Regions from separate parts of the Pseudarthrobacter sp. TE3704 genome, predicted to be linked through region 1. Evidence: riboswitches for the same ligand, from Rfam matches in the RefSeq annotation. Region 1 holds a riboswitch; each other region holds the start of a gene.
The links. Region 1 has a riboswitch for cyclic di-AMP ahead of ACZ9BC_RS20550 (M23 family metallopeptidase). Riboswitches for the same ligand answer to the same signal wherever they lie in the genome.

Region 1 (10,316 bases):
AACTTCGCCGTTGACCTGCACCTCAAAGTGGAGATGGCAGCCGGTGGAGGCTCCGGTGGTCCCGCTCAGCGCGACAACGTCGCCGCGGGAGACCGTCTGGCCTTCTGTCACGCTGAAGGACGACAGGTGGTTGTAGGTGGTCTCCAGGCCGTTGCCGTGGTCCACCACTACGCGGTTTCCACCGCCGTACTGGTGCCAGCCAACAAATGTCACGGTGCCGGTGGCAGCAGCGAGGACGGAGGTGCCGCACTGTGCCACATAATCCTGGCCGCGGTGGAAGTCGCCGGAGCCGCCGGTGATGGGGCTGACCCGGTAGCCGAAGGGGGATGCAGTGGACATGGTGGCGAGCGGGGCACCAAGGCTCCCGGCAGAAGCGGCGCTCGAGACGGCCCCGGCAGACTGGGCACTCAGGAGCTGCTTAAGCTTGCCGTCCGGGTCAGCCTGCGTGACAACGGCCGAGCGGCTGAAGTCAATCTGGGCTCCCGCCTCGGCGGTGACAGCCGGCTGGGGCGTAACTGCCGAGGCAGCGACGGGTGTGCCTCCGCCGTCGGTGGCCATCACAGGGCTGGTGGCCGGAACAGTCACGGTCAGCACCAGGCCGGTGGCGGCAAGGGCAATACCGGCTTTTTGGCCGATGCCGCTGGCGGAGGCAAACTCGGTGATCTGCTGGAAGGGACCCCGACGGCGGCGCGCATCACGGTGGAGATCGCGGGGGCGCTCCGTGTGGATGACTTCGACGACACGCGGTGTCGAAGCGGGGCTGGCCGCGCGGCGGCGCCCCCTGGAGGTCTGCATGGACAAGAAGGATTCCTCTCTGAAAGCCTGCGAAGTTAGCTGTCGGATTCGGGTCAGAGAGTTCAAAGACCCGGTCCGCCGTAGGCAAGCTTCGGCACAGAGATATCCCCGGAAAGGGTTCCTTCGCTGGAAGAGGCTTGCTGCTGACGGACTTCACCCCAAGGCAGTCCCCCGCTGCCGCTTGTGGTTCCCCCGCCTCTGCCAGTTATTGCTCGTGCACCTGGTCCGCTGGCAGAGCTCGGCTCCGGATCAGGTAACGCTTTAGTATCAACGCTCGCGTTCAACTATAGAGGCTTAAACCCCAAAGTAACAATTCCGTTATCTTTGCCTAAATGCCATTCGATAGGGTAATCGCGCCCGGGCGGATCCTCTACCGGACCGTGACAAACACGTGGGCGGCCACTTCCGGTGGAAGCTCCAGCGCACCTTCAATGCCGGGTACCCGCACGGAGATGTAGTCCCCCACCCGTTCGAGCGACACGGTGGCGCCGGGGCGGATGCCGCCCTCATCAAGCTGGACCAGCAGTTCGGGCTCCACCTGGATGGGTTCGGCCAGCCGGCTGACGGTTACCGCCGACGCAGGACCGTATGTTTTCATCGCTTCCAGCAGGCTCACGGCTCCGTCGGAACCGCCCGGCAGGGGCTGGCCGCCCAGGGCAGCGAGTCCCGGGATGGGATTGCCGTAGGGCGACTCCGTGGGGTGGTCAAGCATCTCGTAGATGCGCCGCTCCACCCGTTCGCTCATGACGTGTTCCCAGCGGCAGGCTTCGTCGTGCACGTACGCCCAATCGAGTCCGATGACGTCGGCCAGGAGCCTCTCGGCCAGCCGGTGCTTTCGCATCACTTCGGTGGCGCGCTTACGGCCGGTTTCGGTGAGCTCAAGGTGCCGGTCGCCGGACACCACCACCAGCCCGTCCCGCTCCATCCTGCCGATGGTCTGGGAGACCGTGGGTCCCGAGTGGCGGAGCCGCTCGGCAATACGGGCCCGCAGGGCAATAATGTTCTCTTCCTCAAGCTCCAAAATGGTGCGAAGGTACATTTCCGTAGTGTCGATCAGATCCGTCATCCAGCTCAGCTCCTCGAGCGCAGTACCTTGCGTTGTCCCACCGTATCGCCTATCACTGCGACGTAGTCCGGTGGCAAGCTTAGCCTATTTTGACTTTGTCCGAATAGTTCGCGGTTGCCCGCAGGACGTCTCAATGGCTGGACTATGACGGGTCCGGTTCCCGCCGAAACAGCTGTTCAGGCAGAATGGGAAAGGCCTCAGTTGCAGTCATTGCCGGCTGCCGGCCAGCGACCATCCACCCGTTCGGACCAAAGCCACGTCCACGCCCAAATTGGAGCCCCTGTGAGCGAACCCAGCATCACTATTCCCGCCGACCTCCTGCCTCAGGACGGGCGGTTCGGCGCAGGACCTTCCAAGGTCAGGCAGGAGCAGATTGATGCGCTGTCCGCGGCATCGAAGAACATCCTGGGCACCTCCCACCGGCAGGCCCCGGTCAAGAACCTCGTTGGCTCGGTCCGCGAAGGCCTGAGCCAGTTCTTCCGCGCACCCGAAGGTTATGAAGTAGTCCTGGGCGTGGGCGGCTCCACGGCATTCTGGGATATTGCCAGCTTCGGACTCGTGGAGAAGAAGGCCCAGCACCTGTCCTTCGGTGAGTTCGGGTCCAAGTTTGCGGCCGCAACCAACAAGGCTCCTTTCCTGGACGCCTCCTCAATCATCAAGTCCGAGCCGGGCACCCGCCCCGTGCCCACGGCCGAAGCAGGCGTGGACGTTTACGCCTGGCCCCAGAACGAAACCTCCACGGGTGTTTCCGCTCCCGTGCAGCGGGTGGCAGGTGCCGATGAGGGCGCGCTGGTGCTGGTGGACGCCACCTCGGCTGCCGGCGGCCTGGACGTGGAAGTTGCAGAGAGCGACGTCTACTACTTTGCACCGCAAAAGAACTTTGCCTCCGACGGCGGACTGTGGCTTGGCCTGTTCTCCCCCGCTGCCGTGGAACGCGCCGCCCGGATCAAGGCCAGCGATCGCTGGATCCCGGATTTCCTGGACCTGCAGACCGCCATCGACAACTCGCGCCTGAACCAGACTTACAACACCCCGTCGCTGTCCACCCTGGTGACCCTGGATGCCCAGGTGCAGTGGCTGAACTCAAACGGCGGCCTCGAATTCGCGGCCAAGCGCACGGCGGACTCTGCTGGCCGCATCTATTCATGGGCTGAGGCTTCGGAATTCGCCACCCCGTTCGTCGCCAACCCGGATGAACGCTCCAACGTCATCGCCACCATCGACTTTGACGAGTCCGTGGACGCCGCCGTGGTGGCCAAGGTCCTGCGCGCCAACGGCATTGTGGACACCGAGCCGTACCGGAAGCTTGGCCGCAACCAGCTGCGCATCGCAACATTCGTTGCCATCGAGCCGGCTGATGTTTCCGCATTGCTGGCCAGCATCGACTACGTGGTGGGCGAGCTGCGGAAGTAGGCCGCAGGGACGCCTTTTAACGTTCGACGGCGCCGCCCGGGTCCTGCCCGGGCGGCGCCGTTATTGTGTCCCCGCTTTGCATGTCCCCCGTTGGGAGACGTCGGCACTTACTGCGTGCCGGCGTCGTCCCCGGAAGACTGCTCCCCAAAATCAGTGTCCGCCGGATCAGAGTCCGTTGCCTCCAGATCCGCGGCGTCCACATCCTTAGGCTCCACGTCCGGGGCTTGCAGGTCCTGGCCGGCGCCCTCATGCCCTGCAGGTACCCCGTCCGGAACCGGCCCGGCGGCGTCCGCCGGGGCTGTCTCCTGTTCCGAAGTCTCGGCTTCCTGTTCCTGGGCGTCCTCCGGCCGGACCCGTTCCGCCCACGGCACCCACTCCGGGGCCAGGATGGAATCCTCGGACGGCAGCAGGCCCAGCTCGCTGACGGTAACCACTTTGGAACGGGAGTTGCGGGTAAGAACCGCGTACCACTGCCACCCTGCGTAGCCGGCAAGCTTCGACTCGAACAGGTGCGTCACCAGGCGGTCGCCCTCGCTTTTGGCTGCCAGGTGGGGCCCGATGTCGGAGGCGGCGGTGATGCCCTCCAGGGCCGCGCGGGCGGTGTCGACGGCGGCAGCCAGGAAGGCATCAGGCCTTCCGGTCCGCCACACAGGCACACCTGCCGGCGGGCGCTTTACAACGCTTTTCGCACCGGCGGGGGCTGCGGTCCCGGCCTCCCCCGGAGTGGGACCTGCCTGGTCCTGCGCCTGTGCCGCCGGCTGTTCAGCTTCCGGAGTCATCAGTGCCTAAACGTCCAGCTCGTCGGCAACCTTACGCAGGGCAGCCGCGATGGCCTTGCCCTTGTTGCCTTCCGGGTATTTGCCTTTGGACAGGGTGCCGGAGAGGTTGTCCAGCACGCTCACCAGGTCCTGGACCAGCGGAGCAAGGTCCCTTGCGCTGGGCCGCTTGGCCTTGGCGATGGACGGCGTCTTGTCCAGGACACGCAGCCCCAGGGCCTGCGCACCTTTCCGGCCGTCGGCAACGCCGAACTCTACGCGGGTGCCGGCCTTGAGATCCGTTACACCCTCGGGCAGCGACGATTTGGGCAGGAAAACCTCCTGGCCGTCCTCGCCTGCGAGGAACCCGAAGCCCTTGTCCTTGTCATACCACTTGACCTTGCCGGTAGGCACGTAATCAACCTTCTTCGTTCTGCTGTCGTGAGACACGGCCGGCCGCCACCGCATCCGCAGTGTTGTGCGGGTTCAAGGTATGGCAGCTGCAAACCGTGTTGGTCTGTATCTTTCAAGGTTATCCTGCCCGGTGCCCGAATCCTGCTTTCAACGGCGTCAGGTAACGCCGTTCACGCCCGCCGCCGCAGGGGCTGTAGCGTTACGTCCATGACACCCTCGCGATACCGGCGGCCCATCATGATCGTCGCCGCAGTCATTGCCGTGCTCTCCCTGGCCGCCGTGGGAGCTGTCATGGCCCTTGCCTTCGCCGGCTCGGTGGCGCCGGCGTGGGTCACCTATTCCGCACTGTACGGTTTGCCTGTGGCGTTCCTCCTCATGCTTTTCCTTGTTCTGGACAGTGTTGCCGGGCGCCGCCGGGCAGGAAAGCCTGACCAGCGGTAACGTTGGACTGATGTCCCTTATTCGCGCGCTCAGCAAGGACCTTGAGGCACGCAGCGATGACTCGTTGCGGGCGCTGTTCGCCGCGCGGCCGGACCTCATCTCCCCCACCGTTCCGGATTTCTCCGCCCTCGCCGCGCGGGCAAGTGCACGGGTCAGCGTGCAGCGGGCCCTCGAACGGCTCAACAGGCCGCAGATGCAGGTCCTCGAAACCCTCCATTTATGCACCAACACGGACACTGAGCACAGCGCCTCGGCGGCCGGGCTCAGGAAAATGATCTCCGGCGCCACGCTCGCCGCGGTTGAACGGATCCTGGCAACGCTGCAGGAACTGGCCCTGGTGCACCGGGCATCGCCCCCGCACGGAACCCCGTCCTCCGCCGCCAGGCAGCGCTTCTACCTTCCGGTGGGCTGCCTCAAGGACGTGGTGGGCCTTTACCCGGCAGGCCTGGGCAGGAGCTACACCGAGCTGGTCCGCCTCCAGCCGGCGTTCGCGCAGCGGGCGGTCCAGCTGGTCTCCGAACTGCACCGCAGCGGCGTCGCCATCCACGACGCCACTACCCCCATGGAGGCAGCCCTCGCCCTCCAGCACTGGACCTCTTCCCCTGAGGCGCTGCAGGAAATCCTCGCCGGAGCCCCTGAGCGGACGACGGCGTTGCTCGCCAGGTTCCGCAACTGGGCCATGGGTGCCGTGCCCCAGGCGCAACGCAAGGCGTCCATCACCGCCGAGGGGTCCGACGTCGGGCCCGTTGACTGGCTTCTGGCCCGCGGCCTGCTGGTGCCGCTGGATGCTGCACATGTTGAACTGCCGCACAGCGTAGGGGTGTCCCTGCGGGGCGGAGCGATCATCAACGATTTCACGCTATCGCCGCCCATCCCGGAACTGGGCAGGACTACCGCCGTGCTGCGCAGGAACGCGGCGATGAGTGCCATCTCGGAAACCCTGCGGCTGGTGGGTGAGCTGCTGCATGCCGTACGGGAGCAGCCGCTGGCCACGCTGCGCAGCGGCGGGGTGGGGGTCCGGGAGATGCGCCGGCTCGCCGACGAGCTGCGGGTGGACCAGGCACGCGTGGGGCTGCTGCTGGAACTCTGCGGGCTTGCGGGCCTGATCCGGCTGGATGTGGATTCCTCCTCCTGGGTCCAGCCCCCGCAGCTTGAGTGGCTGGTCCTGCCCCGCCAGGAACAGTGGCTGTGGCTGGTGAACGCCTGGCTGGCCAGCGAACGCGTCCCCTCGCTGGTAGGCCAGCCCGTCAACGGTGCCCAGGGGGCTGGAGGGCACCGCACGGCCTCCGGCAGCACCATCGTGGCGTTGTCCGCCGAGCCCCAGCGCCCCGACGCTCCCGTGATCCGCAAACGCATCCTGGAAATCCTGCACCAGCTCACCACCGAAGCGGCAGCGCCGGACGGCACGGCGCCGGTACTCGACGCCGCCGCGGTCCTCCAGCGTGCCGAGTGGGCCCAGCCACGCATGGCGCGGCGGTTCAGTTCATTGATCCGGGGCGTCCTCGCCGAAGCCGAACTGCTTGGCCTGATGGGATCCGGCGCCTTGAGCCAGCTGGGCAGCGCCTTCGCCGAAGACCAGCCGGATGCCGCCCTCGACATCCTGGGCGAGCACCTGCCCGCCGCGCTGAACCACGTACTCCTGCAGGCCGACCTGACCGCCGTCGCGCCGGGCTACCTGGCCCCTGAACTGACCGAAAAGCTTCTGGTGATGGCCGATGCCGAAGGCCAGGGCCCCGCCACCATCTACCGGTTCTCGGACAACTCCATCCGGCGCGCCCTCGACGCCGGCTACGACGCCGCCGGCCTGTTGGACTTCCTGCGGGAACACTCCGCCACCTCCGTTCCCCAGCCGCTTGAATACCTCGTGGAGGACACGGCGTCGCGGCACGGCAGGCTGCGGGTAGGCGCGGCCGCCAGCTTCATCCAGAGCGACGACGAATCAGCCCTTGCCGAGCTCCTGTCCGGGCCCAAAGCAGCCCGGCTGGGCCTGGTCCGCATCGCGCCCACTGTCGTGATATCCACTGCCCCGCCACGGGAGGCAGCCCAGGTCCTGCGGAGCCTGGGCTTCTCCCCCACGGTCGAAGGAACAGAAGACCCCGCAGTCCGGCTCCGCAGAACTCCTGCCGCCCAGGAAAGCCTTCGGCCGGTCTACACGGAACCGCGGACCGCGCCGGCAGCCGAGGACGTGGACGCCCAACTGGCCGTGCTGCGGCACGCCGCTCCCGCCGTCGGCCACCATGGCCACGGTGGCCATGCCCCGTCAGGGGACCACTCAGGCGAGGCGGCCACCCAGCTGGGGCTTGAGGCCCTGCAGCGTGCCATCAGGCTGAAGCAGCGGATCAGCATGAACGTGGTGGACAGCCTGGGGAATGCCAACCTGGAAATCGTTGTTCCCTTATCGGTGAGCGGCGGACGCGTGCGGGTGTTCGACCCCGCGAAGGAAACGGAACGTGTCCTGTCCATCCACCGCATTATCGACATTGAGGCTGCAGAAGAACTGCACCAGTGAAGGACTCCCCCGCGTGAACGACGGACCCCTGATTGTCCAGAGCGATAAAACCATCCTCCTGGAGGTGGACCATGAGCTGGCCACCGAGGCGCGGCACGCCATTGCGCCCTTCGCCGAGCTGGAACGGGCCCCCGAACACATGCACAGCTACCGGCTGACGCCGCTGGGACTTTGGAATGCCCGCGCCGCCGGCCTCGACGCCGAGAGGGTCCTCGACACGCTGTTGAAGTACTCGCGGTTCCCGGTGCCGCATTCGCTGCTGATCGACGTCGAGGAGACGATGTCGCGGTACGGCCGGCTGCGCCTGGAAAAGGACCCCCAGCACGGTCTGGTCATGCGGACGGACGACTATCCGGTCCTGGAGGAAGTGATCCGGGCCAAGAAGATCCAGCCCCTGCTGGGGCCCCGGATCGACGGGGAAACCGTGGTGGTGCACGCCTCCCAGCGCGGGCAGCTCAAGCAGCTCCTGCTCAAGATCGGCTGGCCCGCAGAGGACCTGGCGGGCTACGTGGACGGCACCCCGCACCTGATCGCCCTGAACGAGGACGGGTGGAAGCTGAGGCCCTACCAGCAGCTGGCCAGCGAGAATTTCTGGGCAGGCGGCAGCGGCGTGGTGGTGCTTCCCTGCGGGGCCGGCAAAACGCTGGTGGGGGCAGCGGCGATGGCCACCGGATCAACCACTACCCTGATCCTGGTCACGAACACCGTGGCTGCCCGGCAGTGGAAGGACGAACTGCTGAAGCGCACCACCCTGACGGACGACGAAATCGGCGAGTATTCGGGGGCAGTGAAGGAAGTCCGTCCCGTGACCATCGCCACGTACCAGGTCCTCACCACCAAGCGCGGCGGGTTGTATCCGCACCTGGAGCTGGTGGACGGCCACGACTGGGGCCTGATCATCTACGACGAAGTCCATCTCCTGCCGGCGCCGATTTTCCGTATGACAGCGGACCTGCAGGCCCGGCGCCGGCTGGGGCTCACCGCCACCCTGGTCAGGGAGGACGGCCGGGAGGGCGAGGTGTTCAGCCTGATCGGACCCAAGCGCTATGATGCGCCCTGGAAGGACATCGAATCCCAGGGGTACATTGCCCCGGCCGACTGCGTGGAGGTCCGGGTGGACCTGCCGAAGGACGAACGGGTTGCCTACGCCATGGCCGAGGACGCGGACAAGTACAGGCTGTGTTCCACCTCCGAATCCAAGACCCTGGTGGTGGAAGAGCTCGTGGCCAGGCATGCCGGTGAACAGCTGCTGGTGATCGGGCAGTACATCGACCAGCTGGACGACCTCGGCGCACGGCTGCAGGCGCCGGTGATCAAAGGTGACACATCGGTGAAGGTGCGCCAGAAGCTCTTCGATGCTTTCCGGGCAGGCGAGATCCAGACACTGGTGGTGTCCAAGGTTGCCAACTTTTCCATCGACCTGCCGGAGGCCTCGGTTGCCATCCAGGTGTCCGGTTCGTTTGGATCACGGCAGGAGGAGGCGCAGCGGCTGGGCAGGCTGCTACGGCCCAAGAAGGACGGGCGGGCGGCCCGCTTCTACTCCCTGGTGGCCAGGGACACCCTGGACCAGGACTTCGCCGCGAAGCGCCAGCGTTTCCTGGCCGAGCAGGGCTACGCGTACCGGATCATGGATGCCAAGGACGTGGGCCAGCCCGGCTAAGCGCGCACCGCAGGCCCCATCGGCCACTCCATGGGTGCACACTGGGAGGCATGCGTCCGAAAATACGTCCGGTCATTCCGTTGCCAGGCCAGGAGTCGGTCTGGGACTACCCCCGTCCGCCGCGCGTCGAGCCGAGCCGGGAACGGATCAGGATCATTCTCGGCGGGGAACTGATCCTGGACACCACGGATTCCCTCCGTGTCCTTGAGACTAGCCATCCTCCCGTCTACTACGTGCCCCGTTCCGCGTTCATCCCGGGAGCCCTGGAGCCTGCGCCCGGAAGCAGCTTCTGCGAGTTCAAAGGTTCAGCCCGCTACCTCACTGTCCGGGGCGGCAGCGCGGTAGCGGAAAGGGCGGCCTGGTTCTACCCCGAGCCCGTCGCGGGATACGGGGACCTGGCAAACCGTGTGGCGGTCTACCCCGGCAGGATGGACTCCTGCGAGGTGGACGGCGAGCGCGTGCGTCCGCAGGCCGGCGGCTTCTACGGCGGCTGGATCACAGACCGGGTGGTGGGTCCGTTCAAGGGAGAGCCGGGGACCATGGGCTGGTGAACCCGCGGACTCCTACCTGCCGTGTCCGTGCAGCATAACGCCTTGGGAAAAGGCGCAGACTGCGGGAAACCGCAAAGAGTTGATGACGACATTGTTCGTGCACTTTCCCGGCAGTACGGTCAGAGCGCTGGGTTACATGTAGGGAACAGGTCCCGAACTCAGATCGGGACCTGAGGGCTTGGCTGACGGCCTGGTCCGTTTCGTAGAACACGGCTTCACATGCGCAGATCGACCTTCCTTTGCCCCGGCCCACAACCAGCAATGACCGCTGGCTTCGTGCTGCCCAACCGACTCCGTTACGCGACGAAGCGACGACAGGAGTAGTCCGGCCGGGCCCCTCTGCGCGGGCCACGGCCGATCAAATATTGGGGAGATGCTGGGGATTTCGCCGGCGCAGGTCATCTGCCTGTTCCGAAACATCATTCGCCACTCTGAAGTGAGCACACACCCATGAAAAACATTACGCGCGCCCGTTGGGGTGCAGGAATCGCCTGTCTGGCTTTAATCCTTTCCGGCGTTACATCGGCACAGGCAAACCTGCCCGGTAGCCCCTTCGACGCCGGTGACGGCAACCTGTTGGTGAATGGCGTTGAGGACGACTGGGCCAATGCGGCGGTCAGCTGCACCGGCACAATTGTTGGTTGCGGCCTGGACCTGCCCACAGGCCAACAGGACAACTCGTTCGGACAGGGAACCAAGGAAGACACCCCTG
Region 2 (10,316 bases), on a different contig from region 1:
CGGCAGGCAAAGTGGCATCGCCGGCAAGATTATGGGAATGCTCAGGCGGCACTGACCCCCACATGACACACCACAAGGCAGGTTCCTCCGGAGCCTGCTTTTTGGTTTCCCCCTTTAACCATGCGTGAACTCATTGTCCTTGGAACTGCATCGCAGGTCCCTACCCGCACCAGGAACCACAACGGGTACCTGTTGCGCTGGGACGGCGAAGGCCTGCTCTTCGACCCCGGCGAGGGCACCCAGCGCCAGATGATCCATGCCGGTGTATCGGCAACCCAGATCACCAGGATCTGCCTCACCCACGTCCACGGCGACCACTGCTTCGGCCTGCCCGGCGTTCTGTCCCGCATGGCTTTGGACGGGGTCACACATCCCGTGCACCTCCACTATCCCGCGTCCGGGGAGGATGTGGTCCAGGCCCTCGTTTCCATCAGTTCGCCCGGGATCGACCTGAGGCTCCACCCCCACGGCGCGTCCGGGGCCGTTGCTGAAGGACTGGACGTCCGGCCATTGAAGCACCGCATCGAAACCTACGGCTACCGGCTCACGGAACCGGACGGCCGCACCCTGTTGCCCCACCTGCTTGCGGCAGCGGGCATTGAAGGCCCCGACGTGGGGCGCCTGCAGCGCAAAGGCTCCCTCGCCGGCGTCGGCCTGGAAGACGTCAGCGTGCCCCGGCCCGGGCAGCGCTTTGCGTTCGTCATGGACACCGCGCCGTGCACGGGCGCGGAAGAGCTGGCCGACGGCGTGGACCTCCTGGTCGCCGAGTCCACCTTTAGCGACGACGACGCCGGGCTGGCGGACCAGTACCGCCACCTCACCGCCGGGCAGGCAGGGGAGTTGGCGGCAGGCGCCGCTGCCGGCACCCTGGTGCTCACGCATTTCTCGTCCAGGTACGGCGACGACCTCGCCATGCTTGCCGGGCACGCCGCCGCGCGGGCGGACAGCACCCGTGTCATTGCCGCCCATGACCTGCAACGGATCGCCTTCCCCCGGCGTGACCGCTGGCCGGAGGGCGGGGTCCCGGCCGGACCCGGTGCGCGCACCGGGAGCATTGCCAAAGGGCGCAAGGAGGATCAGAGTGAAAGACGTGGCGCGGACACCGGAGCCCGGCCACCGAACCCGCAAGGAGGCGGACAGTGAGTGCCACATCGGAAGAAGTGTTTGACGTTACTCCCGAAGACAAGGAACCCGCCCTCAAACGGGTGCTTGGCCCCAAACTCCTCCTGCTGTTCATCGTGGGGGACATCCTGGGCGCCGGCGTCTATGCCGTGACCGGAACCATGGCCGGGACAGTGGGCGGCATCGTTTGGCTGCCCTTCCTGCTGGCGTTCGTGGTGGCGACGCTGACAGCCTTTTCCTACCTTGAGCTGGTCACCCAGTATCCGCAGGCTGCGGGGGCCGCGCTCTATACGCACAAAGCATTCGGGATCCACTTCGTCACCTTCCTCGTGGCCTTCGCCGTGGTCTGTTCCGGCATTACGAGCGCATCGACATCGGCGAACGTCCTGGCCCAAAACTTTTTCGGCGGGCTGGAGATCAACGGGGTGATGGGTGATCCGGGGCAGGGCGTGATCACTGCGGTGGCCCTCGGGTTTATGCTCCTGCTGGCGGCCATCAATTTGCGCGGAGTGGGGGAGAGCGTCAAATTCAACGTGGTGCTGACCCTCGTGGAGATGATCGCGCTCTGCATCGTGATCGGCGTCGGCTTCTACGTGATGGCCCAGGGGACAGGCAATCCGGGCGAAATCTTCGTGTTCAACGACTACCAGGACAAGGGACTGTTCCTGGCTGTCACCGCCGCCACCTCCATCGCCTTCTTTGCCATGGTGGGCTTCGAAGACTCGGTGAACATGGTGGAAGAAACCCGGAACCCGGAGAAGATCTTCCCCCGGACCATGCTCACCGGGCTCGGCATTGCCGTGCTCCTCTACATGCTGGTGGCGGTCTCCGTGGTCAGCGTGCTGTCCCCCACTGAGCTTGAAGGGATCCGGGAAGCTGAGGGAGCGGCGCTCCTGGAGGTTGTCCACAAAGGCTCACCCGACTTCCCGATCGACAGGGTCTTCCCGTTCCTGGCCGTCTTCGCCGTAGCCAACACAGCCCTGATCAACATGCTGATGGCCAGCCGCCTCATCTATGGCATGGCCCGGCAACACGTCCTGCCACGGGCCCTGGGGAAGGTGCTGCCCGTTCGCCGCACCCCTTGGGCCGGCATCGCCTTCTCCACCATCCTCGCGCTGGGCCTGATCCTCTACGTGACCAGCGATCCCAAGAGCAACATTGTGGCCAACCTGTCCGGCACGACGGCGTTCCTGCTGCTGTGCGTCTTCACCGTGGTGAACGTGGCCTGCCTGGTGCTGCGGCGCAAGCGGGACCCTGACCGGAAGGTGTTCTTCACCTCTCCTGGACAGCTGCCCCTCGTGGCGGCACTGCTCTGCGCGTTCCTTGCCGGCCCGTGGGTAGGCCGCAATGTGATCCAATACCAGATTGCCGGCGGACTGATGGCGATCGGTGTTGTCCTGTGGCTGGTTACCTGGCTGGTCAACCGGCGGACAAACGACAGGGATAGGGTTAATCCATGACTGCCTCTGCAGAATCAACAGTTACTTTCGACGGCCGCTTCGCCAGGGAACTGGCGGAATTGGCGGTTCCCTGGCAGGCGGAGGAAGCCCCCGACCCGCAGCTCCTGGTCTTCAATGAGGCGCTCGCACATCAGCTGGGACTCGACCCGGACTACCTCCGCACGCCCGAGGGCGTCCGGCTCCTGCTCGGCAACCACCTGCCGGAAGGGGCAACCCCCGTGGCCCAGGCCTATGCCGGACACCAGTTCGGTGGGTACTCGCCCCTGCTCGGCGACGGCCGGGCCCTGCTCCTCGGCGAGATCGTGGACGCCAACGGCCGCCTGCGGGACATCCACCTCAAGGGCTCGGGCCGCACACCCTTTGCGCGGGCAGGCGACGGCCGCGCCGTCGTCGGGCCCATGCTGCGGGAGTACCTGGTGAGCGAGGCAATGCATGCGTTGGGCATCCCCACCACCCGCTCGCTCGCCGTGGTGGGCACCGGACGGCAGGTGCGCCGGGACGACATGCTGCCCGGCGCGGTCCTGGCCCGGGTGGCCAGCAGCCACCTGCGCGTGGGGAGTTTCCAGTACGCGCGGGCGACGGACAACATCGAGCTCCTGCGCCGGCTGGCGGACCACGCCATCGCCAGGCACTACCCGGCCGCTGCAGAAGCAGACAACCCATACCTGGCGCTCTTTAAGGGCGCAGTGTCCGCCCAGGCCTCGCTGGTGGCGCAGTGGATGCTGGTGGGGTTTGTCCACGGCGTGATGAATACGGACAACATGACCATCTCCGGTGAAACCATCGACTACGGACCATGCGCCTTTATGGACGCCTTCAATCCCGCCGCGGTCTACAGCTCCATTGACGTCGGCGGGCGCTATGCGTACGCCAACCAGCCCGTGGTGGCCGAATGGAACCTCGCCCGCCTCGCCGAAGCGATGCTGCCGCTTTTCAATGAGGACCAGGAGCAGGCCGTTACCCCCGCCGTGGAAGCCCTGGGCGAATTCCGGAAGCAGTACAGTGATGCCTGGTTCAGCGGCATGAAAACCAAGCTGGGCCTGCCGGAAGCCCCTGCCGGGAGCCCCGGGGACGCCGCAGCATCGGAGCTGGTGGACGGGGTTGTGGCGCTGCTCAAGGACGGGCCCGTCGATTACACCCAGTTCTTCCGGAACCTCGGCCAGGCAGCGCGGGGGAACGTCCGGCCGGCCCGCGGCATGGTCCTGGACCTCGCTGCGTTCGACGCCTGGGCCGGGCAGTGGCTGGCACTGGATCCCGACGCTGACCTGATGGATTCGGTGAACCCGGTGTACATCCCGCGCAACCACCTCGTGGAGGAAGCGCTCGCGGCCGCCACCGAGGGGGACCTTGATCCGTTGCACGGGCTGCTGCAGGCCGTCACTGCTCCCTACGATGAACGCCCGGGCCTTGAACGCTATACGGAAGGCCCGCCGGAAGACTTCGGCACCTACATGACCTTCTGCGGTACGTAGCCCGGAAGACCGGGAACGAAACAAGGGCGGCAGCCGGGATATCCCGGCTGCCGCCCTTGTCTGCGCTTCTTCGGTGCGCCTGCGGAATTAAGCTACGCGGACGAAGGAAGCTCCACTGAGCCAGCTGATGGAGTGGACCTCGGTCTTGAAGCCGTCAACGCCGCCGCTGACAACCTGGCCGTTGCCGGCGAAGACGCCAACGTGGCCGGCGGTGATCACCAGGTCACCGGGGGCAGGGGTGCCCACCACGGAGCCGTACTGGTAGAACTGGCCCGGGGCCAGGTCTCCCACGGACTTGCCGACGGCGCGGAGGGCCTTCTCCACCATGGCGGTGCAATCCTGCTGGACGCCGAGCTGGCCGTAGGCGTTGGCCAGGATGGCTGCGCCGGTGCCCGTTCCGGTGGCGGCGGGAGCAGCCGGTGCCGGTGCGGGGGCCGGTGCCGGAGCGGGGGCGGTGGAGGCGTAGGAGATGTTCATGCCGGTGTTCGCGGGAGCGGATGCGGCCTGGACCGGAGCGGCGGCGGGTGCTGCGTATCCGGCGCCCGGGATGGTGATCTGGTCACCCGGGTAGATGATGGTGGAGATGTCCAGCCCGTTGGCGGCGAGGACATCGTTGAGGCTGACGCCGTTGGCTGCCGAGATGGCGCCCAGGGTGTCACCGGAAACAACGGTGTGGACGTTGGCGGCGGCTGCTGCTGCGGGGGCGGCAACTGCGGCGGCGGGCGCTGAGTAGGCCTGGACGTTAGTGGCTTCGGTGCTGTCCGGGCCGGTCACGCCTGCATGGGCCGGAGCTCCGACGCCGAACGCAATGCCGGATGCAGCGGCAACTGCGAGGGCCGGGCGGCCGAGCGTCCGGGCCTGGGACTTGGCGGAAACAGCCAAACCGTGAAGCACGATTGAGCGGGCCGGAGTCGCGCGGTGACGGGCGGTGATGGAATTTTTTGACACGGTTGATCGCCTCTCCCATGCCTGCGGGGTGAGCTGTCGGGTTCGGGTTGGAGATACCCGGCCGAAAGCAACCCCGAACGGAACGAGGCGCTGTCGACTTAACCCCAAGGCTTTAAAAAGCCGCGGAAACTTGGTTCCCCCGTCCCTGCCAACAGGAAAGCGATTGAATCCCGTATCAGCGGCAGGGCTCGGCATGCTGAGGGGAATGTCCCGCTTGGGAGGGACACGTGAAAGACCATAACCCGCCCAGCCGCTGATTGTCACATTTGGATAACATACGAGGCCCTCCTCTCGGATTAGGCAATCGTCTTGATTGCACAGAAGGATCCCGTCTTGACCTCGCCTAATAGTCCGCTGCTAACCCTGCGCGCAGGACCGCGTAACAAAGTCATAAAGTTGCGCACGTAACACTGCTTCTGCTGGAACGCGGATGGGTCCCTCCCTGGCGTTGACAGTGACGTGGAGAGGCAGGACAGTGCCCACTTTGTCCTCCGCAATTGCATGCGGGTCACAGCGGGCGGGGCGGAAGTGCAATGGGAACTGACTGGGCCCGTCACCCGCCGCGACGGTGAGGTTTTCCGGCCAGGGATTCCAGGGCGCTTCGGCCAGCAGGGGAGTGCCGCCGATGCTCCGTATGGTCAGGGATCGGGCCGCCTGGTCCGGGTTTGTCCTATCTGCTGCCATGTGCGGGGCCACCACAAGATGGACGACGGCAGTGCGCGCGTCCGGCGCCACCTCCAGCTGGGTGCCCAGGCGGATGTCCGCCACGGCGGCTACTGCGGTGGCGAGGCAGAGTTCGCCATTGTTGCGCCGGAGGACCCCGAATGGATCTGAGGCGTTGAAGGTCAGTTGCCGGCGCCGGGCCTGTCCGGGTGAGGTCACGAGCACGGTGGCCGTCGCCGTTTCCCCGTCCGGGGACGGGTGCTCCTCACACGTTGCAGCGGGAAGCGCCGCCGGCAGGCTTTTCGGCTGGCCGGGCGGCAGTTCGATGCCACCCCCGGCGGGCATCCAGCTGATCGCTCCTTTGAAGAAGGGAGAGATGACTTCGGCCTGGATCACCGTCACAGCAGCGTCCGACGTATTGGTGAGCTGCAGCTGGACCTCAGGCTTGCCATATTGGTCCCGCGACTGGTTTAGCTCGACAGCTATGGGTCCTTGCCCTGCTGCGGCAGTCGGTGCCGGCCCGGTAGCCCGCGGCGCCGGCGTCGGCGTGCAGGCCGACGTTGCCTGTACCGCCACCAGCGCTGCCGCTGCGGCCAGGAGCCGCAGGCGGCGAAGGCGTGGAAGGAGCGCTCGAGTGCGTGCCGGTGCGCTGTTCCCGCCCATGGGACAAGTCTAGGATCGGCACTGCCCCGAGGGCGGAATCGGGTGCTACGCGACAGCTGTCTTCAGCTTTCGTATCCACCACACGGAAATGTAACGATGTGGCTACTGTGACCCACGGGGCCTTTGTGCCACCGGTAGGCTTCGGAACTATGTCCCCGTTCGTGACCAAGGCGAGATCCCCGTTGCTGGGAGGCCTGCTGGCCGTTGCCTTCACCGCTTCGGCCGTGCTGCTCCCGGCGTCCGCGGACGAGGCGCCGCCCGGCGGGTATCCGTCCTGGGAGGACGTGCAGAAGGCCCAGCAAACGGCGGCCGGCAAGGCCGCCGAAATCAACAGGATCAATGACCTGCTCAGCGGTCTCCAGGCCCAGTCCGAGTCGCTGGGGAGCGCCGCAGTGACATCGGCTGCGGACTATGCCGTGGCCGACGCCGCCCTGCAGTCCGCCACCGCCAGGGTGGACGCCTTGGCCGCGCAGGCTGCCCGGGCAAGCGCTGAACTGCTGCAGCACAGGAGGGAGATCGGAGCGCTGGCCGCCCAGTCCTACCGCACCGGCGGGACAGCCATGGGTTTCTTCGTGGCCCTGGACGCCCTGGAGGCCAACAGCGTCCATGGACTCAACGTCGTTCACATTGTGGGTGACAAGACCGCAGCCCTCGTCAACAAGGCGGCGGCCGGCGGGAAAATCACTGCCTCGCTGGCCGACCGGGAGAAGGCTGCAAGGGCAGAGCGCGAGCGCCTTTCCGCGGAGGCAAAAAGCAAACTGGACGCAGCGCGTTCCGCACAGGATGCAGTGGCGCGACACATAGGGGAGGAACAGCGGCGCAGCGGGGAACTGACCGCACAGCTTGCCTCCCTCAAGGGGACGACGGCGGCAGTGGAGGAGGAGTACCGGCAGGGCCAGGCGGCGCTCGCCGCCTATGAGGGAGCCCGGGCGGCAAAGCGGGCGGCCGCCGAGGAACAGGCCCGTCGGCACGCGGCAGCCGCCGCCAATGGTGCCGGTGCCGGAGCTCAGAATCCGCCGGCCGCGAATCCTGGCCTCCTGAACCCCGCCCCTCCCAATCCGGCCCCTCCTAATCCGGCACAGGCGAATCCTGTCCCGGCGGCTCCCGCCGCTCCAGCACCTCCGCCGGCGCCTGCTGTCCCGCCTGTCCCGCCCGCCGTCGTCGTACCTTCCGTGCCCGGCGGCGCCGTCAACGATCCGGCGGGGGCAAAGACCTATGCCTCCGGCCGCCTGGGCGCCTATGGCTGGGGCCAGGACCAGTTCCTGTGCCTCGCCCAGCTCTGGACCAAGGAATCCAACTGGCTGACCACCGCCACCAACCCCTATTCCGGCGCGTATGGAATCCCGCAGGCGCTGCCGCCGGGAAAGTACGCCAGCGCCGGCGGTGACTGGCTCACCAGCTACCGCACGCAGATCGAGTGGGGCCTTGGCTACATCCGTGAACGGTATGGCTCGCCGTGCGCGGCCTGGAACCACTCCGTGGCGAAAAACTGGTACTGACCCCCACTGGATGCACGGGCGGTTACGCTTTTCACATGCCTGATTTCGAACGGTTCCGGATCATGCTCGAGGAGGAGCGGCAACGGAAGGTGGCCCTGCTTCCGTCCCTTCGCGCGGACATCGCGTCGGCCAACTCGGCCCGCCAGGACTCGAATGTGGATGACGAACACGATCCGGAGGGCGCCACCATCGCCTTCGAACTCTCGCAGGCTTCGGCGCTTCTGAAGCAGAGCAGCGCAGGCCTGGACCAGGTGGAAGCCGCCCTCGCACGCCTTGCGGCAGGGACTTACGGCAGCTGCGCCGTGTGCGGTGAAGCCATAGCCGAAGGGCGGCTGGAGGCCCGGCCCTGGACGCCGTATTGCATCAACCACGCTGCGGCGGGGCGCCAGTGAGCGGCGCCGCGGACACTGTCACGGCGGCGGCAGGATTCATTGACCGCACGCTGAAGAACGAGGGTGCCTGGTACCGGGCGGACGACGTCGGGGGCAGGCTGGGCGGGGCCCTCGCCTCCTACGGTTCCTCGGTGGGCGCAGTCCGGGGAACCGTCCGCGATGCACTCCGGAAGTACAAGGACCTGGACCATGACGGCGTGGTCCTGCTCGCCTCCGCCCTGTGGGGCCAGCCGAAGCCGGGCGCCCGGCCCGTCTTCGAACGGCGGCTGGCGGCCGTGGTGCTGCTCCAGTCCAGGGTGGGTGTCCTCCGGCACTCCGACCTTACCCGGATGGAGGGCTTCCTCCGCTCCGCGCAGACCTGGGAACTCGCCGATCCGCTGGTGGCCGATGTGGTGGTGCCGCTGCTTGCCGGGCTGCCCGACCGGGACCGGCAGAGGGCGGACGTTGTCCTGGCCCGGTGGCGGAAGGACCCGGATACACGGCTGCGCCAGGCGGCGGCCCTGATTGACCAGCAAGCCAGACCAGAAGCCCCACCACAAGGAGACAGCCATGAACGAGCCCTTTGACCTCGAACGCTTCGTCTCGGCGCAGGACAGCGGCGGAACCTACGATCAGGCGCTGGCAGAGCTGCAGCTGGGCCGAAAATCCGGCCACTGGATGTGGTTCATCTTTCCGCAGATCGCGGGCCTGGGGCACAGCGCAACGTCCCGGACATATGCCATCAGTTCGCTGGCCGAAGCCCGCGGATACCTTGAGCACGACGTGCTGGGACCGCGCCTGCTCGAATGCGCCCAAGCACTCACCAACCACGCCGGGCGCGCCGCAGAGGACATCCTGGGCGGCATCGACGCCCGCAAACTGCAGTCGTCCATGACCCTTTTCCTCCGCGCCGCGCCGGGCGAAACGGTGTTCAAAACCGTCCTGGCCCAGTTTTTCGACGGCCAGCCGGACGAAGCCACCGACGCCCTGCTGGCTGAACAGGACGGCGCGTAGCCGCTACGGCGTGGGGCTGCCGCCGTTGACGTTCAGCGTTTCACCAATGACGAAGCTGGACTCCGGAGAGGCGAGGAACACGTACGCGGGCGCAAGTTCCGCGGGCTGCCCGGCGCGGCCCAGGGGAGTGGACTGCCCGAACTCCGGCAGGTCCTCCTTCGGCTGGCCGCTGCTGACCTGCAGCGGGGTCCAGATGGGCCCCGGCGCAACGGCGTTGACCCGGATGCCCTTGGGCGCCAGCTGCTGCGCCAGGCCCTTGGTGAAATTGTTGATGCTGGCCTTGGTGGTGGCATAGTCCACGAGCGTCGGCGACGGGTTGTAGGCCTGTACGGACGTGGTGTTGATGATGGTGGAACCGGCAGGCATGTGCGGCAGTGCGGCCTTGGTCAGCCAGAACATCGCATACACATTGGTCTTGAGCGTGTGGTCGAACTGCTCGTCGGTGATGTTGGCCAGCTCCTCCTGCGCCACCTGCTTGCCCGCGTTGTTGACCAGGATGTCCACGCCGCCCAGGACAGCCACCGCCGTGTCCACGACCTCGCGGCAGACCACCGGGTCCTTGAGGTCCCCGGGAACCTTGACGGCCTTGCGGCCCGCGGCTTCGATGATGCCGGCAATCCGGGCAGCGTCCTCCTCCTCCTGGGGCAGGTACGACAGGACAACGTCGGCCCCTTCCCGCGCGAAGGCGATGGCCGCCGCCGCGCCGATCCCGGAGTCCGCCCCCGTGACGATCGCCTTCCGGCCCTCCAGACGGCCGGTACCGCGGTAGGTGTCCTCCCCGAGGTCCGCCTTGGGCGTCAGCTCCGCATCCAGGCCGGGCTCGGGCTGGTGCTGTTCCGGCGGGGAGATCTGCTCATAGGCGGTGACCGGGTTACGGAAGGTGTACTGGTCTGTCATGGTGGTCCTCCTGGTGGTTGGTGGATTCCAAAAGCTAAGCATGCTTACCGTTCAAGCCTAGGCATCGAGCGGCCACCTGCCAACCCGTGATTACACCCGCTGGACTTCCACCAGGCGCACCCGCGTGAGCTTGCCGCCGTCGACCGTCGCCGTCATGAAAGTGCAGGCGGGCTGCCGGCGGCGGTCCGTGGGAGAGCCCGGGTTCAG
Region 3 (10,316 bases), on a different contig from region 1:
TAGTCCTGGCCACCGGTGCCATGCCCACCATGCCTCCCATCGAGGGACTGCAGGACGTGCAGGTGTGGGGCACCCGCGAAGCCACGTCGGCCAGCGAGGTTCCGGAACGGCTTGCCGTACTGGGCGGCGGCGTGGCAGGCACCGAGCTGGCCCAGGCCTTCGCCCGGCTGGGATCAGCCGTGACCCTCGTCGCGCGCAGCGGACTGCTCGGAAACTTCCCGCGGGAGGCTGCCGGCCTGGTGGCGGCCGGCCTGCGTGCGGACGGCGTGGAGCTGCGCCTTGATACAGCCACGGAGCGCATCAGCGGGAACGACGACGGCACGTTCAGCCTCGAGCTGGGTGACGGAACCACCCTCACCGTGGACAAGGTCCTGGTATCCACCGGCCGGCATCCTGCCCTGGAGGGCCTTGGCCTGGAGAGCCTCGGCTTCGAACCGGACGGGCACGGCCGCCTGGTGTTGGCAACGGACGAGTCCGGCCTGGTGCGTGGAACTCCCGGTGACGAGCCCTGGCTCTACGCGGTGGGGGACGCCGCCGGGAAGAACCTCTTCACCCACCAGGGGAAGTACGAGGCCCGCGCCAGCGGCGATGCCATCGCCGCGCGGGCAAAGGGGGAACTTAAGGGCACGCCGGGCGCCTGGAGCCGGTACGCCCAGACCGCCAACCAGCACGCCGTCCCGAGCGTCGTTTTCACCGACCCCGAACTGGCCTCCGTGGGCCGGACCCTGGAGAAGGCGCGGAACGACGGGTACAACGCCTCCTCCGTGGAGCTTCCCATCCAGGTTGCCGGATCCTCGCTCCACTCCGAGAACTACGAAGGCTGGGCCCAGCTGGTGGTGGACGAGGACCGGAGGGTGCTCCTCGGTGCTACCTTCGCGGGACCGGACGTGGCTGAACTGCTGCACGCCGCCACGATCGCCGTGGTGGGCGAGGTTCCGCTCGACCGTCTATGGCACGCCGTTCCCTCCTACCCCACCATCAGCGAGGTATGGCTGCGTCTTTTGGAAAAGTACGGCCTCTAAGACCTATTTGTACTGACTGGTCAGTTTAGTTAGGCTGGAAGCAGACGCATTCTGTGAAAGGCAACCTTGCTCTCAGCACACCAGCTTCACGTCAAAGGCCGCCGCGATCCCCTGCTTCCCCCCACCTCACTCCAGGTCAGCCGTGGCGAACTGCTGCTCGTGACCGCGGGCCGGCAGGACCAGCGGACATCCCTCTCCCTCGTTCTCAGCGGCAGGATGAAGGCCAGCAGCGGCCTCATCAGCTGGGACAACCAGGAGCGCGTCAGGCCGCTCCGGGTGGCCAGTGCGCTGGTGGACTCCCCCGGGGTCAATGAACCCGAGCAGCACCTGAGTGTCCGAGACCTGGTGACGGAGGACCTTGCCCTGGTGCCGCGCCGCTACCGGGGAGCCCTGCTCAGCAAACCCTGGCTCAAAGTGAACAGCTTCGAGGACATCGCGGACCTTTGGACAGAGCAGCTGGCGCCCGGCAGGCGCCTGGAACTTTTGACGGCGCTGGCGCTGGCCAACCCCCGCACGGACTTGCTGGTTGTCGACTCCCCTGACCGGCACAGCGCGGACGACGGCGACTGGCTGCCACGGCTGCAGCGTTTAGCGTCCGACGGCGGCAGGCAACTTGCCGTCGTCGCTGCGGTCAGTGCCCTCCCGCCGTCGTGGACGGGGCCCACGGCCGCGGTCGGCAATGCCATCCAGCACCAGCCCGCACGGCAGGCAAAACAGCAGCCGGACGCCACCGCCCAGCCTGACAACCAGGACACCGAACTCGAAACAGAGGTTGCCAAGTGACCGTACTGCGGCTGGCCCGCTCAGAACTCAAGCGCATGACCGGCGGTCTGCTGCCCAAACTGACAATCCTTGCCCTGACCATGGTGCCGCTCTTGTACGGCGCCGTATACCTGTACGCCAACTGGGATCCGTACGGCAACCTGGACCACCTGGATGCCGCCCTGGTAATGGAGGATTCGGGCGCCACAGCCAGCGACGGCAGCCACCTTTCAGCCGGCACCAAGGTGGCGGACAGCCTGGTGGAAGGGAACGTCTTCCACTGGGTGCCCGTGGACAGCACGGCCGAAGCCGACCAGGGTGTCAGCGACGGCAAGTACGCATTTGCACTGAAAATTCCGAAGGACTTTTCCGCCAACCTGGTATCGCCGGGCAGCTTTGATTCGGCCAGCAAAGCGATGCTCAACGTCACTACCAACGACGCCAACAATTACCTTCTGAGCACCATCGTGGACAAACTGACGACGTCGGTCCACTCCACGGTGGCCACCGAGGTGGGCGAGGAAACTGCCAACCAGCTGCTCACCGGCTTTGGCACCATCCACACCCGGATGGTCAAGGCAGCCGAAGGCGCCGGACAGCTGGCCAGCGGCGTAGCAGGCCTTCGAGACGGCACGGTCACCCTTCATGAGGGGACCACCGGGCTCAGCAGCGGAGCCTCCGAGCTGTATGCCGGGCAGCTGAGGCTGCGGGACGGCGCCAACCAGCTGACCGACGGCGCCGGGCAGCTGAGCAGCGGACTGTCCACCCTCAAGGACAAGACCGCCTCGTTGCCCACCGATACGCAGACCCTCGCCAACGGGGCCGCACAGGTGGCCGCGGGGAACGCCCAGCTGAATACCAAGGTCCAGGACGTAGCAGCCCAGCTGGACGCCGCCGACCAGGGCCTCCGTACACGGGTTATCGAAGCCAACACCCGGCTTATCGCGTCCGGCGTCCTGACCCAGGAGCAGGCTGATGGCGTCCTGGCCGATTTCGATGCGGTGGCAGCATCCAGCCCTGTTGCAGCGGCAAAAACCAAAATCCAGACCGACGCGGCCCAGATCCAGCAGCTGGCCGACGACGCCGAAGCCGTCAGTGTGGGTGCCGCGCAGCTGGCCGCCAGTACGCCGGCGCTTCGGGACGCGATCCAGCAGGCATCCGGCGGAGCCGACCAGTTGCACACGGGTGCTGCCACGCTTGCCACCGGTGGGCAGGCAGCCCTGGACGGCACCGCCGCCCTGGTGGACGGTGCGCGGAAGCTGGACGCGGGCGCAGCCCAGCTGGAGGAAGGCGCCGGCACGGCCGCGGACGGCTCACGGACCCTCGCCGACGAGATCGGCAAGGGAGCAGGGCAGGTACCCAACCCGGATGACGCCCAAAAGAGCAACCTGTCCCGTGTCATGGCGGATCCTGTTGCGGTCAGCAACGTTTCGCAGGCAAAGGCCGATTCATACGGGGCGGGACTTGCCCCGTTCTTCCTTACCCTGGCCCTGTGGATCGGCATCTTTATGCTGGTGCAGGTGATGCGTCCCATCACCCAGCGGGCGCTCGCCTCCAACGCCCCGTCATGGAAGATCGCCCTGGGGGGCTGGCTTCCGTTCCTGGCCGTCTCCGTCGTGCAGGCCACCCTCCTGACCCTGGTGGTGAACCTCGCCCTTGGCCTGAACCCTGCCCACCCGGTCCTGATGTGGCTCTTTATGCTTGCTGCAGCCATGGCCTTCAGCGCCATCATCCAGGGCGTGGTGGCACTGCTGGGCTCACCCGGCAAACTGGTGGTGCTGATCCTGCTGGTGCTCCAGCTGGTGTCCTCCGGCGGAACATTCCCCTGGCAGACCACTCCGCAGCCCCTGCACGTGGTCCACGAAATCCTGCCCATGGGCTACGTGGTCACCGGCATGAGGCACCTGATTTACGGCGCCGACCTTTCCATGATTGCTCCCACGGTGGCCGGGCTCCTGGGCTACACCCTGCTGGGCACGGCCCTGTCCACGCTGGCCGTCCGCAAGAACAAGTACTGGACGCTGAAGACGCTCAAACCGGAGATCGCCGTATGACCTCCGGGGCACCACCGAAAGGGCCAGCACCGAAGGGGCCGACACCGACGGGACAGCGCCCGGCACGGACCACCGCCACGCGGCAAAAGCTCTTCGACGCCTGCATGGAACTCATTGGTGAACGCGGTGCCGCCAACGTCACCGTGGACGAGATTGCCGCCGCCGCCGGAGTGTCCAAGGGCACCGTCTATTACAACTTCGGCAGCAAGGCCGAACTCATTGCCCAGCTGCTGCGGCACGGCGTGGACATCCTCAAGGCCCGCCTGCTGGGAGCGGCAGAGGACGGGACAGTGGGCCCAGGGACAGCCAGAGACCCTTTGCTGGCCATGGAGGCCATGATCGGGCAGGCCATGGATTTCATGTCCGAGTATCCATCCTTCGCACGTCTCTGGGTCAGCGAAAACTGGCGGACGCCCAGTGAATGGCAAGGAACATTCACGGTACTGCGCGGTGAGCTGCTGGCCGTGATCGCGCAAGCGGTGGAGAGCGTGGCGAAGGCCTACCCCGTGGACGAATCGGTGTCCCGGGGCAGCCTGGAGACGGCCATTTTTGGTGCCTGCTTCGTAGTGGGCCTGGACCGCCAGACCTACAATCCAGAGCGCACCCGTGACCAAAGCGTTGCAGCAATCATGGCCATCATGCGCGGCTACGTGCTGAAGCCGGATGTTCCTCAGGAATGATGGTGCTCATGCGGCATATGGGGAACAGCGGAAAGTTTGCGGTCATCTGCGGCGTCGTCGCTGCCGGGTTGCTTGTACTCACGGGAATCACGCTCGCGGAACCGGTGTTCGTCGCGTTCCTGGGGGTCCTGGGCCTGGCCTACGTTGCCGCTGTGGCCGAGATCCTCGCCCGGGGTCGGCGGTTCATGCTGCTGGCCGCAGGCGCCGGCACCAGCCTCACGGTCGGCTTCGCCCTGGCGTTTATGGGCACGTGGGAATTGGCATACGACGGACAGTCCTCATTCCTGGGCACTCCCCTGCCCACCAGCGACCCTGACAACTACTTCATTGGTGCGGCTGCCTCGTCCGTCGCCACCCTGCTCGTCCTTTTCCTCGGCGCCGCCTGGCCCGCCGGACGGCGGCCCGGCACCCCGAGCGGCAGGCAGTCCCCAGCACAGGGCCGTGCGGCCGCCACAACGGCACGCCCTGTCGCAAGGAACACAGCAACAGCTCAGCGGCCCTCCGGTTCACGCGCTCCGGCGAGGGTGCCCGCGGCAGCCAAGCGGCCGTCGTCGTCCGTCCCGCCGGTCCGCAAGCCTGCACCCAAGCCAGGCGCCGGTTCGGCAACCCGGCGCTGACGCCGCCGGCCGCCAAAGGTGAGCACCGCCGTCGCAACCCCGCCCAGGAGCAGCAGCCCGCCGCCCAGTTCGGCGGGCGTCGGAACCTCCCCCAATGCCAGCCAGGCAGCCGTCATCCCCACCACGGGGACCAGCAAAGTGAATGGAACAACGGCCGACGACGGGTGGCTGGCCAGGAGCCGGTTCCAGATTCCGTAGCCCACGAGCGAGGCAAACACCGCGGTGTAGAGGGCGCTGAGGATTGTGGGCGGCTGCAGGGTGGTGAGCGTGGCGATGACCTCGTCCGGGCCGTCGACGAGCAGGGAAAGCGCGGTCAGGGGCAACGGCACCACCGCACCGGACCAGACCACCAGGCCAAGTCCGGAGGCAGCCTTGGCCTTGCGGGCAATAACATTTCCGGCAGCCCAGGAGAGGGCCGCGGCCAGCACAATGAGCAGGGGCAACAGCGGTGCCACGGCGCTGCGCCCCACTGCAACCACCGCCAGGCCCGCCACGCCCAGGACAACACCTGCCAGCTGCCTGCGGTTCGGCCGCTCTCCCAGGAAGGCGGCGGCGAGGAGGACCGTCAGCAGCACCTGGGCCTGCAGCACCAGCGACGCGAGGCCCGCCGGCATGCCCAGCGCCATGGACAGGTACAGGAGGCCGAACTGGCCCGCGCTCATGAACAGCCCGACGCCGACGATCGCCTTCCAGCTGACGTCCGGTTTCCTGATGAAGAAGATCCACGGGAAGACGACGAGCACAAAGCGCATTGCCACAAACAGGAGCGGGGGCACTTCGTGGCCTTCGGGGTGGAGCCCGACGTCGATGGCAACGAAGTTCAGGCCCCACAGGACGGCAACCAGGGCGGCGAGGAGGGAATCTCGGAGGTTCACGCTCCCACTGTGTCAGAGCGCGGGCACATTGCGGGGCTGCTGCGGGAAATCACGGCCCCAACTGGGTAGCGCTATATGCCGTTTTGAGTGCTTATAACGGCACTTGGCGCGACCTACATGGGTCAATGGGCGCGCGGAACCTTGAATTTCGTGATGCGGGCGTCCTGTCCGTCCAGCTCCGCCCACGATTTTTCCGTCTCCAGAACCGTCAGTGCGCTGGTGGGAAAGCGGGTGGCGGCATCCATGTAGGCGTCGTGGTCGGAGTCCCGTGAGGCCAGGTGCATGGCCAGGTCCTGGACGCCGGGCAGGTGGGAGATCAGCATGAGCGTGGTGACGGTGTCCGGCACGTGGTTGATGACAGTGAGCATCCGCAACGCCGAAGCAGCGTAGAGCCCGTCTTCCAGTTTGGGGGTGGGGGCCTTGTCACCGAGTTCGGAGCACACCCAGGTGCAGGTCTGCCGGGTCCGCAGCGCGCTGGAGCACAGGATGAAATCCGGAACGATGTTGTGCTTGAGCAGCCAGCGTCCGGCCAGCGGGGCTTCCCGGTGTCCGCGTTCCTCCAGCGGCCGCTCATGGTCAGCCACGCCCCCGGGCCAGTCGGCCTTGGCATGCCGCATGATCACAAGCCGTCGAAGATGGTGCTCACTCATGCCCCAAGCCTAGTCGGCCCGGAAATTATGGGGCGCACCGACGGAGCCCAACCAGCCGCGGAGGCACATGCCCGGAGAGGCCGGACGCGCAAAAGCGGCATTTCGCGTAGTGCCGCATCGCCGGGGGCCACGCCGCCCGGGTTCCCTGGCCGAGCTTGCGAGGCGAGGGAGGCGGTGGGGAGGAACGAAGGAGGTGTCTAAGGCACGGCGAAATGCCGCTTTCGGGCGTCGCTGAGTGCTAGATCGAGTATTCCGGAGCGGCCCAGACCACAACTTCGGGGTGTTCGTAGAACCGGTAGCCCTGGCCGCGGACGGTGCGGACGGTGTTGGCGAGGCGGCCCAGCTTGGAGCGGAGCCGGCGGATGTGGACGTCGATGGTGCGCTCGTTGGGCACTTCCTCGGCATTGCGCCACAGGCCTTCGAGGAGTTCGTCGCGGCCCACGGTGCGGGTGCCGTTCTCCACGAGGTAGTTCAGGAGCTCGAACTCCTTGAACGTGAGGTTGAGTGACTCGCCGTCGAGGTGCACTTCGCGGCGGGCGAGGTCGATGAGGACACCGGACGGGCGCGGCTCCTGCGGCTGCTGCGGACGGGGCGTCTCCGTGCGCTGGCGGGAGTTGACGGTGGGGTCACCGAAGGTGGAACGGACGACGTCGAGCGCGGAACCGGGGGTGCCGGCGGGGGCAACGGCCACGGCCGCGTAGCTCTCGGCCCCGGTCACCAGGGACTGGGCGTAGGCGCGGATTTCCTGGGCGAGCTTGGCAATGGAGGTGCCTGCAGCGGCCGCGGTTTCCTCGTCGATGCCCATGTAGAGGACGAATCCGCGGGCCACGGTGTCGTTTGCGACGGGACGTACTGCGTTGGGTCCTGCTACCACAGGGGTGGGTGCGGTCAGGGGCGCAGACTCGGCCGGCGGAACAGCGCGCAGCTGGCCGTAGGAGTTGGGGTTGTATCCCTGCGGGGCGTAGCCCTGCGCCGGGAAGCTGCTTCCGGATGACGGCGAGAGCGACGGGCGGGGCCCGAAGCCGGGGCGCAGGCCGGAGGGCTGGCCGGCCTTGGCGGCGTTACGGACGGAAATGTGGACGTATCCGGATGCAACTGACATGGAATGCTTACCTCAATGTGAATGGCCGCAGTAGCGGCTCGAATGCTGGGTTTCCCCGCAATGCGAATTGGAGAGGGGCGCCCGACGCTGGGCTGGGGGGCGAATGCCTAGGAACTTCGGCGGGTGGGAAGGTCAGGCGTGCATTCGACAACAGCGCATGTCGGCAGCAGCTGATGTGCTGGGCCAATATTCTGCGGCTGCAGGTGCTGTTGAGTTCTTGTTCACATTGGAAGTGTGCAGCGTAACAATGGCAACTTGCAAGTAACAATGGACGCAATCGTCCGCATGGTGAGACAAAATGCTCCGTTGTGGCGCAGATCACGATTCCGGAAGTCCCTAAAGAATAACGTTCGTTATCCGATGAGTGGACCTCGAAGGGAGTATTTCGCAACATCCTTCGCCGAAACACTCCTTTCGTGCTCTTTTATTCAACTGAGGGCAGAATCCCAAAATCGGACTCCTTACCTCCCTGCTATGTCCAGCGGCGCGCTGGCGGGGCAGGAAAATTTTTTGGGCTGGGGCACCAAAAAGGATGGAACGGCACGTGGAGGCGTTACCGAAGGCCCTGCCCAAGGATCGGTGGCATCCCTGCAGCAGGAGCGGGGCAGTACAACCTCCCCAAACTCTCGCACCCGCACGGGTCCCCATCCGCACCCTGGTCGTGGACGATGAGTCCAGCCTCTGCGAGCTGATGAGCATGGGGCTGCGGACAGCCGGTGGTCCGTCGAAAGGATCGGAAGGCCAGGCGGCACCCTCCGCGGCCGAAGGCGCCAGCGGCCTGGGCCTGTCCATCGTGCAGTCGATCGCGGAAGCTCACGGCGGCCGGATAACGGTGACGTCACGGCCGAGCCGTGCGGAGTTCGCCCTGCAACTGCCACTCCTTCATCAAAAGGGGCAAGGCGACGCGCCGCCGTCGTGATCTCCGTTACCTAAATGTGACTTAAGTCCTGCACTCCTGTACCGTCGATTGGGTGCGGTTCCCGTTCGGACCGCATATCCGGATGACGCCAAGCTCTGCCACTTCCCGGATCTCCCCGATTGACCAAGGCAGAGGCGGGGGACCCACCGTCCCGGGCATGTACTGCCCTTGGGGTTAAGCCAGCACGTGATCTTTCCGTGTGGCCGGATGCCCTCATCCGAACCCGACAGCTAACTCCGCAGGTGTGAGAGGCGATCAATCATGTTCAAATTCCCGGTAGAACCGCGCCCGAAAAACGGCTCTGACAGCAATGCGGAGCGTCCTGAAGGCAAGAACTTCACCTTTGGCCAGCGTGCCGCAGTCCTGGCAGCGTCCTGTGCGCTGCTGGTCGGAGTAGGCGCCGCAGGCCAGGCGACCAATGCCATGACTACAGTCTCATCAAGCGCCCAGTCCGCAGCGGATTCGGATGCGCAGATGAGCATCGAGAAGAGCGAGATCCGGTCCAACCCGGCTCAGTCACCCGCGCCCCCTGCGATCAACGTTGTGCCGCAGGCGGCGGAGCCGGCACCGGCCCCCGCACCCGAGCCTGCTCCGGTTGAACCTGCTCCGGCACCGGCCCCTGAACCCGCGCCCGCTCCGGCACCGGCACCGGCACCCGAGCCGGCTCCCGTCGTCGCGGTTAATGACCCCGCAGGTGCCCAGGCTTACGCAGCCGGCCAGCTGGCATCCTACGGCTGGGCCGCGGACCAGATGCAGTGCCTGGTGACGCTGTGGGACAAGGAATCGGACTGGACCACCACGGCCACCAACCCCAGCAGCGGCGCCTACGGCATCGTGCAGTCCCTGCCTGCCGAGAAGATGGCGAGTTCCGGCGCCGACTACCTCACCAACTACCGCACGCAGATCAACTGGGGCCTGAACTACATCCAGGAGCGTTACCAGTCCCCGTGCGGCGCGCTGAACTTCCACTACGCCAACAACTGGTACTAAGCCTGCGCTGCCGCCGTTGAAGCGGCACTAGCATGTTGAAGCCGCCCTCTTCTTTTGAAGGGGGCCGCTTCTGTTGAAGCCGGTCCGGGGCCGGGTTTATTTTGAACCATGAACTTCACCACCACCATCCAGGGCAGCGGCAATAAGACCGGCATCGAGGTTCCCGAGCATGTTGTGGAGGGGCTGGGGGCCGGCAGGCGGCCTCCGGTGGTGGTGACCATGGCAGCGATGGCTGCGGAGCCGGCTGCGCAGGAGCGCTACGCCACCCTCAGCTACAGCGCCCAGCGGCGGTATGTAGAGCCGCTGGATAACGCCACGGCACCGGAAACCCGGGCGCGGCGGATCGCCAAGGTTGTGTCGGATTTCAAAGCCGCAAAGAAATAACCGGCTGGCCGTTGCCGTCCGCGTCCACAACGGCGGTGACACTGCTGTAGTCCGCGATGTGCAGCACGCCGTCCGGCAGCGGTCCGGTGTTCGGCCCCACAGCCACGGTGCGGATGCCAGCAGCAACGCCTGCGGCAATGCCGGCGGGGGCGTCCTCGAACACCAGCGCCTCCGCCGGGTCCGCTCCCAGGAGGGCTGCTGCCTTGAGGTAGCCTTCCGGGTCCGGCTTGCCGCGGCTCACCTGTTCGGCCGTAACTGCAA

Region 2: linked by a shared signal. The riboswitch ahead of ACZ9BC_RS06030 (LysM peptidoglycan-binding domain-containing protein) and the one ahead of ACZ9BC_RS20550 (M23 family metallopeptidase) in region 1 are both predicted to bind cyclic di-AMP.
Region 3: linked by a shared signal. The riboswitch ahead of ACZ9BC_RS19795 (aggregation-promoting factor C-terminal-like domain-containing protein) and the one ahead of ACZ9BC_RS20550 (M23 family metallopeptidase) in region 1 are both predicted to bind cyclic di-AMP.

What each region holds. Positions count from the first base shown of each region.
Region 1 covers NZ_JBWCCJ010000009.1:123,109-133,424, forward strand. The annotation lists gene ACZ9BC_RS20550 (M23 family metallopeptidase) at 1-795, opposite strand, end outside; cyclic di-AMP (ydaO/yuaA leader) riboswitch at 806-1,018, opposite strand; gene ACZ9BC_RS20555 (iron-dependent transcriptional repressor DtxR) at 1,166-1,861, opposite strand; gene serC (phosphoserine transaminase) at 2,144-3,274, shown strand; gene ACZ9BC_RS20565 (DUF3027 domain-containing protein) at 3,382-4,053, opposite strand; gene ACZ9BC_RS20570 (cold-shock protein) at 4,060-4,443, opposite strand; gene ACZ9BC_RS20575 (hypothetical protein) at 4,651-4,884, shown strand; gene ACZ9BC_RS20580 (helicase-associated domain-containing protein) at 4,895-7,393, shown strand; gene ACZ9BC_RS20585 (DNA repair helicase XPB) at 7,407-9,053, shown strand; gene ACZ9BC_RS20590 (DUF427 domain-containing protein) at 9,104-9,604, shown strand; gene ACZ9BC_RS20595 (MSCRAMM family protein) at 10,055-10,316, shown strand, end outside.
Region 2 covers NZ_JBWCCJ010000002.1:439,604-449,919, reverse strand. The annotation lists gene ACZ9BC_RS06050 (hypothetical protein) at 1-55, shown strand, start outside; gene ACZ9BC_RS06045 (ribonuclease Z) at 121-1,143, shown strand; gene ACZ9BC_RS06040 (APC family permease) at 1,140-2,582, shown strand; gene ACZ9BC_RS06035 (protein adenylyltransferase SelO) at 2,579-4,054, shown strand; gene ACZ9BC_RS06030 (LysM peptidoglycan-binding domain-containing protein) at 4,142-5,002, opposite strand; cyclic di-AMP (ydaO/yuaA leader) riboswitch at 5,006-5,174, opposite strand; gene ACZ9BC_RS06025 (hypothetical protein) at 5,360-6,328, opposite strand; gene ACZ9BC_RS06020 (aggregation-promoting factor C-terminal-like domain-containing protein) at 6,490-7,827, shown strand; gene ACZ9BC_RS06015 (TraR/DksA family transcriptional regulator) at 7,863-8,219, shown strand; gene ACZ9BC_RS06010 (DNA alkylation repair protein) at 8,216-8,785, shown strand; gene ACZ9BC_RS06005 (DUF1810 domain-containing protein) at 8,769-9,212, shown strand; gene ACZ9BC_RS06000 (glucose 1-dehydrogenase) at 9,216-10,109, opposite strand; gene ACZ9BC_RS05995 (metallophosphoesterase family protein) at 10,200-10,316, opposite strand, start outside.
Region 3 covers NZ_JBWCCJ010000008.1:197,291-207,606, reverse strand. The annotation lists gene ACZ9BC_RS19835 (dihydrolipoyl dehydrogenase family protein) at 1-1,022, shown strand, start outside; gene ACZ9BC_RS19830 (ABC transporter ATP-binding protein) at 1,089-1,805, shown strand; gene ACZ9BC_RS19825 (YhgE/Pip family protein) at 1,802-3,838, shown strand; gene ACZ9BC_RS19820 (TetR/AcrR family transcriptional regulator) at 3,835-4,518, shown strand; gene ACZ9BC_RS19815 (EamA family transporter) at 5,009-6,010, opposite strand; gene ACZ9BC_RS19810 (SixA phosphatase family protein) at 6,133-6,660, opposite strand; gene ACZ9BC_RS19805 (winged helix-turn-helix domain-containing protein) at 6,899-7,762, opposite strand; partial or broken gene ACZ9BC_RS19800 (ATP-binding protein) at 8,508-8,681, shown strand; cyclic di-AMP (ydaO/yuaA leader) riboswitch at 8,785-8,937, shown strand; gene ACZ9BC_RS19795 (aggregation-promoting factor C-terminal-like domain-containing protein) at 8,943-9,671, shown strand; gene ACZ9BC_RS19790 (YdeI/OmpD-associated family protein) at 9,780-10,055, shown strand; gene ACZ9BC_RS19785 (HAD-IA family hydrolase) at 10,036-10,316, opposite strand, start outside.